Regions from separate parts of the Marinomonas sp. 5E14-1 genome, predicted to be linked through region 1. Evidence: predicted binding sites of a transcription regulator. Region 1 holds the regulator's gene; the other holds the start of a gene.
The links. The regulator sigma-54, encoded in region 1, starts transcription at its own class of promoters, with help from an activator protein. The targets are predictions, from matches to a motif close to TGGCACNNNNNTTGCTNT.

Region 1 (6,369 bases):
CCCCTCTCAAACCAACACTGTGCAACTTATCAGCTACAATACGTTGAATTTCTGACTTTGAAAGTAAAGTATGCTCTTCCATAGGAAAAGCAACATTCTCTGCTACTGACATATCGCTAAACAGTGCACCACTTTGAAAAAGCATCCCCATTTTCTTGCGAACTTTATAAAGATCTGTTCTAGATAAAGAATGAACATTTTCGCCATTGATCAAAATAGAGCCGCTATAGGGCTCTAATTGAGCTGCAATTAATCGCAGCAAGGTTGTTTTGCCTGTTCCACTCGGCCCCATTACCGCTGTAATCTTCCCTTTCGGGATGGTAAGTGAGATATTTTCATAAATAACACGGCCGCCTCGGAAGAAGCTGAGATTTTTAACATCTATATAAGCATCAAGCGCTGACATACATTTTTTATCCCTACAAAATATCCTCAGATACTACCACCGCCCTTCTATAAATAAAATCAAAGCAAATCAAATTCAATTTGTTTGTCAGGTCAAGTCTTGAATTTCAATCACAAACCTCATTAAATGGTACTCCCTGAATTTATGAGTACTTTCCACATCATGTTGCTATCTTCCATTGCGCTTATCGCAGGTTTAATTCTTTTAGTCATGAGCTCCGATAAATTCATCGAGCACTCAGCGTTAGTCGCCGAAAAACTTAACGTAAGCCCAATGGTAATAGGTATCACATTGGTTGCACTTGGCACTTCCGCGCCTGAGATGGTTGTTTCTGCAATTGCCGCATTTGATCAAGCTCCAGAAATTGCAGTTGGAAATGTAATTGGCTCTAACATCGCCAATATCGCTCTGGTTTTCGGAATCACTTTACTCTTTTCTTCTGTTCCTATCGCAAAGGGCCTAACAACCAAAGAAGTACCACTCGTTCTGGCTATCACCTTCCTTGCTGGTTACTTACTTTACGATCAAGCTTTGAGCGTATTAGATGGCATCCTTCTGATCTTAGCCTTCATAATAATTTTGAGTATCTTGTTAAAGGGCAGCAAAGACCTCGAAAGCGAATTAAAAGACGAACTCCCAGAAGACGATGGATCACCAGTTGTTAAATCCCTAATCATTGCCTTAATTGGTTTAGCTGTTTTAATTGGCAGTTCTAAACTCTTGGTATGGGGAGCAATTAACATAGCAACAGCACTTGGCGTCAGTGAGCTCATCATAGGGTTATCTATTGTCGCTATTGGCACCAGTTTGCCAGAGTTAGCTGCCTCAGTAAGCAGCGTAAGAAAAGGTCACCATGACATCGCCATCGGCAATATTTTAGGTTCCAATATTTTCAATTTGGCAACGGTATTACCTTTACCTGCATTAATTGCACCAGGCATTATTGATGCCAACGTAACTAATCGAGATTACCCTTGGGTATTGGCTTTAACAATCGCCCTTGCGTTCGCTATTTATATTTTCAAGAAATCGAAAAACAGCAGCATTCCGCGCTGGGTTGGATTACCGCTTCTTGGGTCTTATTGTGTTTATCTATTTATAATTAGTTCAGGCAGTTCGATCTAATGTTTAAATTTGAAAGTACCACTACGCCTAGAATATTATTGCTCGCTACCATATTAATTGCGAGTGTAGCAGTTTTTTTATGGCACGGAACTTCTCCTCAAAAGAACCTAATACCAACAGATTCTTTAAGCAGCTCCCCTGACTATTTTATCACTCAGGTAACCATCAAAGAGTTCAATCAAAACGGGGAGTTGATTGAAACCCTCAAAGCTAAGCAAACACTGCACTATGTTGATGACTCGAAAACACTCCTTGATTCTCCGAGCGTTGCACGCAAATCAGAGTCAGGAACCTGGAGTGCAAAAGCGAATAAAGGCATCATTCATGATGGAAGTGATGATATTCTACTCACAGATAATGCTGAAGCCGTTAAAACATATCTTCAATCTGAAGACATAAAATTGAGCGCAGACAGCATACATTACTTAGATAAAGATCAATCATTAACAAGCCAAGGAAGTCCGATACTAGTCTCCACACAAGGAGAAACTTCCGCTGACAAAATTACGACCTATATAAATTCAGAAGAAGTTATCATGACAGGATCTGTAAGAGGAACATATGAAACACTTGATTAACATTTGCGCCTTGCTAATTTCAGCTTTATTAAGTCAATACACTTATGCCTTACCAGATGACATAAATAAACCTATAGAAGTTCAAGCTGATGAAGTCTCTTTTAACCAAAACACTGGGGAAGCCATTTACAAAGGCAATGTCTTCATCAAGCAAGGCTCTATTGAAATACAGGCACAATATTTAAAAGTTGTGACCGATGTAAAGACAAAAAAATTCAATCGTTTAGAAGCCTTGGGGGAACCAGCAAAATTCAGCCAACAAATCAATTTGACTGGCAACACTGTTACCAGCAAAGGAAATAAAATCCATTACTCTATCACTCAATCCAAACTAGAAATTATAGGTAATGGACAGTTAAGCAAGCTAAACAACTCTATATCCGCCGACTACATCCTTTACACTATTGATGATGGAGCCTTTAGTGCAGAAAAAAAAGGCACAGGCAGAGTATCGATGACGCTTCAATCTCCATTAGCTGAGGAAACAAATTAAATGGCCCTTCTAGAAGCTAAAAACCTAGCAAAGAGCTACAAAAAACGACAAGTAGTAAAGGATGTTTCCATCTCAGTTGAGTCTGGGCAAGCTGTTGGTTTGCTTGGTCCTAACGGTGCAGGCAAAACCACATGCTTTTACATGATAGTTGGGATGGTTACTAATGATGCAGGCGGCATATTCATCGACAGTAAAGATATCACCAGTAACGCGATGCATACCAGAGCACAAAAAGGTATCGGCTACTTACCACAAGAAGCCTCTATTTTTAGAAAAATGTCTGTTGAAGACAATATTCTAGCGATTTTAGAAACACGTAAAGAACTCACAAAAGCTCAGAAGAAATCCAGACTTGAAGACTTATTAGAAGAGTTTCATATTACTCATATCAGAAAAAATTTAGGCATGGCCCTATCTGGTGGTGAGAGGCGCCGTGTAGAAATTGCGCGGGCACTAGCAATGAACCCAAAATTCGTTCTCTTAGACGAGCCTTTTGCTGGCGTTGACCCCATTTCTGTCGGTGATATCAAACTTATCATCAAACACCTACAAGAAAGCGGCATTGGTGTTCTGATTACAGACCACAATGTCAGAGAAACCTTAGACATCTGTGATAAAGCTTATATTGTGGGCAATGGATATATCATTGCTTCTGGTGATGCTAGTACAGTTATTAACAATGAACAGGTGAAAAAAGTCTATTTAGGTGATGACTTCCGCCTGTAACCCCTTATCATTACTGCAGAAAGGGAGTAGTATGCATAACTCGTTCCAATTCACTCAAATAAAAAGAGTTGCTCCATGAAGCAGTCTTTACAGTTAAAACTCGGTCAACAGCTGACCATGACACCCCAGCTGCAGCAAGCGATACGTTTGCTGCAGCTTTCTACGCTGGATCTTAAACAAGAAATTCATGAATTTCTTGAATCCAACCCTCTTCTTGAACTTGACGACGACGAACAAGGACAAGTAGAAGCACCAGCTAGCATCGAATCCAAAAGCACAGCAGAAACACCTGATATCAATACAAGTGAAGAAGCTCGTGTTGAATCAGAATGGACAGAAAGCATTCCTGAAGAGCTCTCAATAGATAGTAACTGGGATGACACCTACCAAAGTTCTGCAGCGATCAGCGACAACAATAACTATGAAGGTGACAGCGACTTCGAAAGCCGTAATGCGCCTGCAGAAAGCATACAAGATCATTTAATCTGGCAATTAAATTTAACTCACATGTCTGATCGAGACATTGAGATTGCATACGCAATTATTGAATGCGTACAACCAGATGGTTACCTAAGTATTACACCAAACGATATCTGCGAGTCCCTTTCGACCGAACTAGAAGAACTTGAAATAGAAGAAGTTATGGCAGTCCAACATAGACTGCAGCGTTTTGACCCTATTGGTGTTTGCTCTACCGATCTACGAGATTGCCTATTAGTTCAGCTAGAAGCATTTCAAAACCACCCTTTATACAAAAGCACGCATAACCTGATTGACAATTATTTGCCGCTTCTTGGCAGTCGTGACTTTGCGCAATTAAGCAGAAAAACAAAGCTAAAAGACGAAGCTCTTAAAGAAGTAGTTTGCTTAATACAACAACTTAATCCTCGTCCCGGCTCTGTTATTGATGCAGATGATACGGACTATGTCATTCCTGATGTCTCTGTCAAAAAACGCAATGGCAGCTGGCAAGTAGAGCTAAACAATGACGCTTTACCGCCTGTCAAAATAAACGAAACCTATTCTGCTATGGCTAGCACAGCGTCAACGCCCGAAGACGCGAGCTATATCAAGACGTCATTACAAGAAGCCAAGTGGTTCATGAAAAGTTTACAAAGCCGAAATGAAACCCTATTAAAAGTTGCCAGCTGTATTGTAAGCCGTCAAATTGACTTCTTTGAATTAGGTGAAGAAGCCATGAAGCCCATGGTACTTCACGATGTAGCCGAAGAAGTCGGCATGCACGAATCAACAATATCTAGGGTGACGACTCAAAAATACATACACACACCAAAAGGTATTTTTGAACTTAAATATTTCTTCTCCAGCCATGTCAACACAGCATCTGGCGGAGAATGCTCTTCTACAGCAATACGAGCCATGATTAAAAAGCTAGTAACAGATGAGCCAGCTAAAAAACCTTTAAGCGACAATAAATTAGCGACTATTTTGGCTGACCAAGGCATACAAGTTGCCCGCCGTACTGTTGCAAAATACCGCGAGGCGATGAACATACCGCCATCCAATGAACGCAAGCGATTGATCTAAACGGACACTACTTTATCATGCCATTAAAATCATTATTGAAAGCGGAACTTGTCTTTGCAAAACAAGAGATTGTCAGCAAAAAACGCGTTCTTGAGAACTTAGCGGAAGTCGCATCTAACAAACTACATTGCGATAACGAAGCGGTTTATGACGCTTTATTAGGCCGAGAAAAACTTGGCAGTACTGGAATAGGAAATGGTATAGCCATTCCTCACTGTCGTTTGGAATCCGCCAATCATACGGCAATCGTTGTGATGTCATTACAAAAACCGATTGACTTTGATGCGATTGATAAAAGAGCTGTAGATTTGATCTTCGCCCTCATCGTTCCACCTCACGAGTGTGACTCTCATTTATCGACATTGGCGCAGATTGCAGAATTAGCACAATCGCCACAATCTTTAGATAAATTAAGAACCGCTCAAACAAACGAAGAGCTATTTAATATATTTGATTCGTTAATATAGGAAGCACGCATGCAAGAAAAGTCTATTACTATCATCAACAAACTTGGCTTGCATGCTAGAGCTGCAGGAAAACTTGTTGAAACAACTTCTCGCTTCTCCTGTGATATTACCATCGAAAAAGAAGGTCGTAACGTCGACGGAAAAAGCATTATGGCAATGATGATGCTCGCTGCAGGAAAGGGCACCGAAATTCATATCAAAACCAATGGAGATGACGAAAAAAACGCCCTAAAAGCCATAATAGAATTGATCAACAATCGCTTTGGTGAAGATGAGTAACACTTTATATGTCAGAGAAAGCAACTCTAACTAACCACCTGCAGACAGTCACCGAGTCTCTTGAGTCCGGTGCCACCATGCAAATCCGTTATTTACTTAACGGTGCACTACCTGCACAGGACGTTGCTCGATTATTGGAATCCTCCCCACCTAAAGAACGAAAGCTTTTATGGGAGCTGATTGACTCAGAAAACCAAGGCGAAGTGCTACAATATCTAAGTGAAGATATTGGCGCTCAATTCATGAAAAACATGAATACTGAGCGATTGATAGAGTTATCGGAAAGTTTTGAAAGTGATGACTTAGCCGATTTATTACAGCATTTACCAGAAACTATTGTAAAAGAAGTTCTTGCGTCCATGACAACGCAAGACAGGGTGCGTGTTGAAGCCCTATTAAGCTACTCGGAAGATTCTGCCGGTGGCTTAATGAACACAGACACAATAACAATACGTCCAAACATAACGATTGATATTGTATTTCGCTACCTTAGAAGGCACGACATTCTCCCTGATATGACAGACAACCTGCTGGTTGTTAGTCGATCTGATCGCTTATTAGGCACTCTCCCTCTCACAAAGTTATTAGTGTCAGACACCAGCGATATCGTTCGAGATATCATGGAAACAGAATACACCGTCATTGAGGCTGAAACACCTGCCAGCGAAGTCGCACAGTTATTCGAAAAAATGGACCTTGTTTCTGCCCCTGTTATTGATGGAAAAAGCAAAAAGCTTCTAGGTCGAA
Region 2 (6,369 bases), on a different contig from region 1:
AAGATGCTGGTCATTGAACCGTGGCGCTCTGGTGAGCACCAAACTTGGCCTTCTGACCAAATCATTAATTCTCTCAATTCTTTAACTTTAGGATGAGATTCATCTTCTGTGTCTGGCTGAGGTAAACCTTGAGGGTCAAAAATACGTGTTTCGGCACCGTAAGCTTTAAGTAGTTCTGCACATTCTTCAACGACTAAACGGCTGAAGGATCGTTCTCTTAATGAGCCGTATAAAAGCAATATTCGAGGTTTGTGTGGAAGTGAAGAGGTTTTCATTTTATCCACATCAGGAAGGTGGAAAGAGTCTTTGTTGATGTTAGGCAGATTCATGTTAGGTGCTTCTATTGGGTGTAGCCGTTCAAATAATCAGTAATTTGAATCTGGCTTTATATATGAATAACAATATATGAAATTTCACATATGCTGTTTGTTTGGTCAATGCTTTTTCATTAGGTAGATTAAATGAACCCGATAGACTGATAACTATAAACCTTAGATATGTCAGTTTTTTGCTGTTGTTGATTTGAAAGATAAGTAAATGAAATCTCAGAGAAGTTTTTGATAGCGCAGAGAGGAGGGTATTTACAAGAGTGTGGTGTCCCTGGCAGGAATCGAACCTGCAACTAACCCTTAGGAGGGGTCTATTATATCCATTTAACTACAGAGACACTTCGCGAGTGACTATATCATTTTTCATTTTTGGGTTAAACCTAATGATTGTTAATTAATTGTTTATAAAGAGGATTTTTCCTTGTAAAAGGAGTAGTGAGAAAAGGTATTGTTAGATTTAACTAAGTTGGTTTAAGCCTTGCCCAGTGTTTGTTTACTGCTGATTGGGCGAGTCGAGCCACGAGCAGTATACACTTTGTTTTTTCCACTATGGCCTTGTAGAAGCTCAAATAAATGTTTGTTGCGTTTTTGCAGTGTATTTAGAATGCGAGAGTTGGTGTTGTTTTTTGTCTTGCAGGTTCTAAGTAGGCTTTCACATTCCCTCATGAGTAGACGAACGTCATCCATAGAGCTGTCTTGTTGGTCTAACCAGTTCTTAAACTCTTCTTCGGTTGGTTTTTTTCTATCTATAATGTCGAACTTAATGAGCATGTTTACTCTTTTCTCATTAAGTTGGTTCATTTCATCAAGCAAAGCTTGCTTGTGTGCGGATAGATCTATGATTACTTGGCTGTCTGAGGCGCTATAAGCAAGGCGCTCGTCATCCAGAAGCATAGAGAGCTTTTCGAGAGTCTCTTTGCTTCTGGTAAATATGGATGCAATTGGAATCATAAGTTAAACCGTTTAAAACCTAAGTGATTAACAGTTTAGAAAAGAGAATCCATAGAAGCCATATTGTTCGCTAGCTGCTGGCTATTTATTTTGTATTCACCTGCAGAAATGGCTTTTTTAATTTGTTCCACTTTATCCATATCGATATCTGGTAAGTCACCGATCTTAGACTGTTGGCTTTGTAGTGTTTGTGCTGTACCACTTAATTTTACTGTGTCATCAGCTAACGTTCCGCTACTTTTTACTGCGCTCTGTTTTTCAGTTGCGCTCCCTGCCACATCATCTTTCTGCGAACGTTCGCTTTTAGTGATGGTGCCTTGGTTTGATAGACCTGTTAAATGTATTGCCATTGGGTTTTTCCGCCCTTTTATGATTTGCCTGTCTATATTGTCGGCTATGTCTCTAAAAACTTTAGTGGTAATCAAAAATAAAAAAGAATTAATTGTATGCCAACGTGTCTATGTTCAATAGTTTACAAGAACCTCACTGCTAGTTACAACTTTGGCGTATACAATTCGTTCAGAACTGGTGTTTTTTACACGTATTTGTTGTCCTTTTGTGCCGTTTTCTAAAGCAACACCGTTCATCTTGACTATAATGTTCCCATTGCTTGCTGTAATAAGCACTAGGTCGCCTTTTTTAACTAAGGTCGGTTGGTTGGTCAAATTATCTGTTATATAGGTGTTGATGCGTAAGTTGCGTGAGGCAATCAGGCCGTAAGGTGGATTCTTTGCCGTAAAAACTTGGCCTCTTAAAGTTGATATATCAACATCGCCAACACCCGTGTTAGTTTTGTTTATTTCTTGTCCTCGATTGATGGGGGAAATAGTTTTGATTGCTGGAATAGTGATGAATTGAGTAACTGGTACGTAGGATTTCCATACAGGTGAATCACAGCTAACTTCATAAGTTGTGCGCTTATCGGCCTCAGGCCTTTGATTTGTAACTATAATGGTGCCAGCTTCGCAGATAGGTAAATAATTTAATGCTGCTAGGTTATTCAAAGAAACGGCAACATCGGCTTCTGGATATATTTCTAGTAATCGAGGTATCTCTACTTGGTTTATGTAGTGATTAATTTGCTTTTCAATAGATTCTGCAAATATTAAACTTGCTTGGAAGTAAAAGAAGGCTATTGTTAGCCTTATGATTCGCATGATTAGCTCTCTTTGTTTATTATTACGTTATAAATAAGATAGTTAGTAAAATCTGATAAATCACTTTATCATTGGATGATGTAACTTAACAATTATGAGGTGATACCTCAGTATGATGTTTGCACATTTTGGAGGCGTTTATGGCTGGAGTTTTGGATACTGTTAATCAACGTACGCAGTTGGTAGGTGAAAACCGACTAGAACTGTTATTATTCCGCTTAAACGGTAAGCATCTTTACGGTATCAATGTTTTTAAGGTGAAGGAAATTCTTCAATGCCCTAAACTTACCTCTATGCCTCATAGCTCACATGTTGTTCGAGGTGTGGCTCATATTCGTGGCGGAACAATTCCCATTTTAGACCTAGGATTGGCGACAGGTGCAAGCCCGATTGAAAATATTGATCAATGCTTTGTCATAATTACTGAATACAATCGTCGTATACAGGGATTCTTGGTGCGTGGCGTAGAAAGAATCGTAAATATGAACTGGAGTGATATTCAGCCACCACCAAAAGGTTTGTCTAATGATAATTATCTGACAGCTGTATGTCAGGTAGAGAAAGAGATGGTTGAAATCCTCGATGTTGAGCAAATTCTTTCTGAGGTGGCGCCAACCCGTCAGGATATATCTGCTGGCATTGTGGATGATAGCGTTCAAGAAAATGCAAAAAAACACCACATTCTGATTGTAGATGACTCCTCTGTTGCTCGTAAACAGATTAAGCGTTGTATGGAGCAGGTGGGTTTTGAGACAACTGTCTTGCATGATGGTCGTGAAGCGCTTGATCATCTTGAAAGTCTAGTGGCTGAAGGCAAAGATATTACAGAGGTATTTTCCATGGTGATTTCAGATATTGAGATGCCTGAAATGGATGGTTATACCCTAACAACCGCGATTCGGAACGATAGCCGCTTACAAGATTTATTTATCCTGCTTCATACATCATTAAGTGGTGTTTTCAACGAGGCGATGGTAAAGAAAGTTGGGGCAGATGGCTTTTTGGCAAAATTTCAGCCAGATGAGTTGGCTCGATTAGCAATAGAAACAGTACAGGCTCAAACGGAATAGTCGGTAGGCTCCTTTTCGGTTGGTTTTATTTAATGGGCTTCTACCATATATGGAGTTTTAATGCTCAGTAGTACAAATGTAATCACACCTAATGGATATATTAGGTTTAAGGAATACCTTCAAAAGGTATGTGGTATATCCCTTAGCGATAATAAGCAATATTTGGTGGCTAGCCGTTTAGGGCGAATTTTAGAGCGAGAAAACTTTACTAAAATTGAGCAATTGGTTGATGCACTTGAAAAGTTTGGTAATGCAAAACTTAAAGAAGAAGTCGTCAATGCAATGACAACCAATGAAACACTTTGGTTTCGTGATACTCATCCTTTTACTATTTTAAAAGAAAAGATATTACCTGAAATGTCTTCAACTCCTTTGCGAGTTTGGTCTGCTGCTTCTTCTACAGGTCAAGAACCGTACTCTATTAGTATGGTGATTGAAGACTTTAAGGCTTCTCGTCCAGGTGTGATGAAAGCTGGTGAGAAAATTATTGCGACAGATATCTGTACCAATATACTTCAGCATGCAAAACTAGGTGAGTATGACAGTTTAGCGATCGCTCGTGGCTTAGAGGCAGACTTTCAGAAACGCCATTTTGACAAGATCAATGAACAAACTTGGAAGATAAAGTCTCACTTGAGTTCTAGAGTGGAGTTTCGTTATTTGAATCTAATAGATTCATTTGCTGGTTTGGGTAAGTTCGATGTTATTTTCTGTCGCAATGTTCTGATTTATTTCACTGGTGATCTGAAGATAGATATTTTGAAAAGAATGCATGCAGCTTTAAAACCCGGAGGTTATTTGTTCTTAGGTGGTTCAGAAGCGTTGAGTGGTCTTTCAGCTTACTTTGAGATTGTACAATGTCATCCTGGTATTGTTTACAAGGCTAAAGCCTTATAATCTTATAATATTGCAAAAGCCTTATTAAAAAGCCCGCCTTAATTTTTTAGGGTGGGTTTTTTTGTCTTTGTTTTCCTTGTTTATGGTTTGCCGCTTTTTGCCGTTCCTCTAAATAAAAACTATAACCTATTGAATTATATGTTAATTTTATTTTGGCATCATAATTGCTTTATATTATTTAGTTTATGATGTTTTTAATTTGAGGGTTTAATGGCTATATCTTTTGCGAGTGCATTTGCAGGACACGATAAGACGCTAGAGTTTAGAAGTGCTAGAGCGGCAGTGCTTGCTAATAATATCGCTAACGCCGATACGCCTAACTTCAAATCGCGAGACATCAGCTTTGATTCTATGCTTAACGATGCTAGTAACAAACTGCAATTAGCGGGTACAAACTCTAAGCATATATCAGGAGAAGGTTTTTCGTCAGGTTCCGATGCGCTTTTGTATCGAAACGCTAATCAACCTTCTTTAGACGGAAACAATGTCGATATGCAAAGAGAGCAAGCGGAATATGCGCAAAACTCCTTACAGTTCGATACAAGCTTTATGTTTTTGGATAGAAAAATTAGTGGCATGAAAAAAGCGCTTACAGGGAATTAATTACGATGTCTTTAAGTAATATTTTTACAATTTCTGGATCTGCAATGAGTGCTCAAACAGTACGTTTGAACACAGTAGCCAGTAACATGGCAAATGTAGACAGTGTTGCTAGCTCAGCAGATCAAACCTATCGTGCTCGTAAACCTGTATTTTCGCAAATGATGAATGACAGTATGCGTGAGTTTGGTTGGAGTAATGCCAGCATGGATGATAGTGGTGCTGGTGTGGGTGTAAAAGTAGATGGCATTGTTGAATCAGATGCGCCGTTACAGCCTAGATACGAGCCAGATCACCCAATGGCAAATGAAGAAGGGTATGTGTTCTATCCGAACGTGAATCCAATAGAAGAAATGGCAGATATGATGTCAGCTTCTCGATCTTTTCAAACGAATGTGGAAATTATGAACTCAGCAAAAAGTATGATGCAGAAAATGCTCACACTTGGGCAGTCGTAGGAGCTAACAGATGGCAAATATATCTGACACTAAAGGCCTAGGTAATCTGATCTCGCAATATGGGACAGATTCAGCTAAGGCGAAAGCCGGTGTTGAAAAGCCTGCGACCTCTACAGAAGAAACGGGCGCGTTAGCGGATCAAAATGTGTTTTTGAAGCTATATATTGAGCAGCTTAAAGGGCAGGATCCAACTGCACCTCAAGATGCGAATGATATGGTGGCTCAGATGTCACAGTTTAGCTCTTTGGAGCGTTTAACTGGCATATCAGATCAGCTTGAAACTATGGCAACGTCTTTGACTTCTAATCAAGCGCTTAGTGCTTCCACTTTGGTGGGGCGATCTATTTTGATGGAAGGAAGTACGGCAAAAATCTCTGAAGGTTCGGATGATGTTCAACTGAAGACAACGATTCCAGAAGATTCTAAAACGGCCACACTGAAAATATACGATGAAAACAATGTTCTTGTTCGTACGTCTACACTGAATTCAGGCGACTACAAATGGGACAGACTAGATGATGAAGGAAATATTTTGCCGCCTGGTGAATATCGCTTCGCAGCATCATCAACGAATGATAAAGGTGAAATCTCAGCTATGACAACACGTCTACCGACACGTATCCAAGGTGTTACGATTAATGGCGAAGATGGAACCGTTTTGAATGTGGAAAACCACGGCAAAATCAAACTCACAAACGAATTAGAAATTTTAGGGTAATTGGGAGAGTATTATGGGATTCAATACTGCACTATCTGGCATTAAAGCTTCTGCTGATTATTTAAGTGTGACGGGTAATAACATTGCCAATGCTGACACAACGGGTTTCAAAAAGTCTCGTATAGAATTTGATGACCTTTATAATACAAGCGTTTTGGGTGCTGGTAGTGGTAACAGTATTGGTTCTGG

Region 2: flgB (flagellar basal body rod protein FlgB) is a predicted target of sigma-54. The motif match lies at 4,558-4,575, and genes of this name have one in related genera.

Annotation. Positions count from the first base shown of each region.
Region 1 covers NZ_JBDXMW010000004.1:40,100-46,468, reverse strand. Annotated here, with positions in the region: gene ABFY09_RS04525 (ATP-binding cassette domain-containing protein) at 1-406, opposite strand, end outside; gene ABFY09_RS04520 (calcium/sodium antiporter) at 551-1,531, shown strand; gene lptC (LPS export ABC transporter periplasmic protein LptC) at 1,531-2,109, shown strand; gene lptA (lipopolysaccharide transport periplasmic protein LptA) at 2,093-2,602, shown strand; gene lptB (LPS export ABC transporter ATP-binding protein) at 2,603-3,328, shown strand; gene ABFY09_RS04500 (RNA polymerase factor sigma-54) at 3,404-4,876, shown strand; gene ptsN (PTS IIA-like nitrogen regulatory protein PtsN) at 4,894-5,343, shown strand; gene ABFY09_RS04490 (HPr family phosphocarrier protein) at 5,353-5,622, shown strand; gene mgtE (magnesium transporter) at 5,631-6,369, shown strand, end outside.
Region 2 covers NZ_JBDXMW010000002.1:135,056-141,424, reverse strand. Annotated here, with positions in the region: gene arsH (arsenical resistance protein ArsH) at 1-329, opposite strand, end outside; tRNA gene ABFY09_RS02285 (tRNA-Arg) at 593-667, opposite strand; gene ABFY09_RS02280 (flagellar protein FlgN) at 801-1,280, opposite strand; gene flgM (flagellar biosynthesis anti-sigma factor FlgM) at 1,316-1,630, opposite strand; gene flgA (flagellar basal body P-ring formation chaperone FlgA) at 1,745-2,437, opposite strand; gene ABFY09_RS02265 (chemotaxis protein CheV) at 2,578-3,507, shown strand; gene ABFY09_RS02260 (protein-glutamate O-methyltransferase CheR) at 3,568-4,404, shown strand; gene flgB (flagellar basal body rod protein FlgB) at 4,615-5,007, shown strand; gene flgC (flagellar basal body rod protein FlgC) at 5,013-5,462, shown strand; gene ABFY09_RS02245 (flagellar hook capping FlgD N-terminal domain-containing protein) at 5,473-6,180, shown strand; gene ABFY09_RS02240 (flagellar hook protein FlgE) at 6,194-6,369, shown strand, end outside.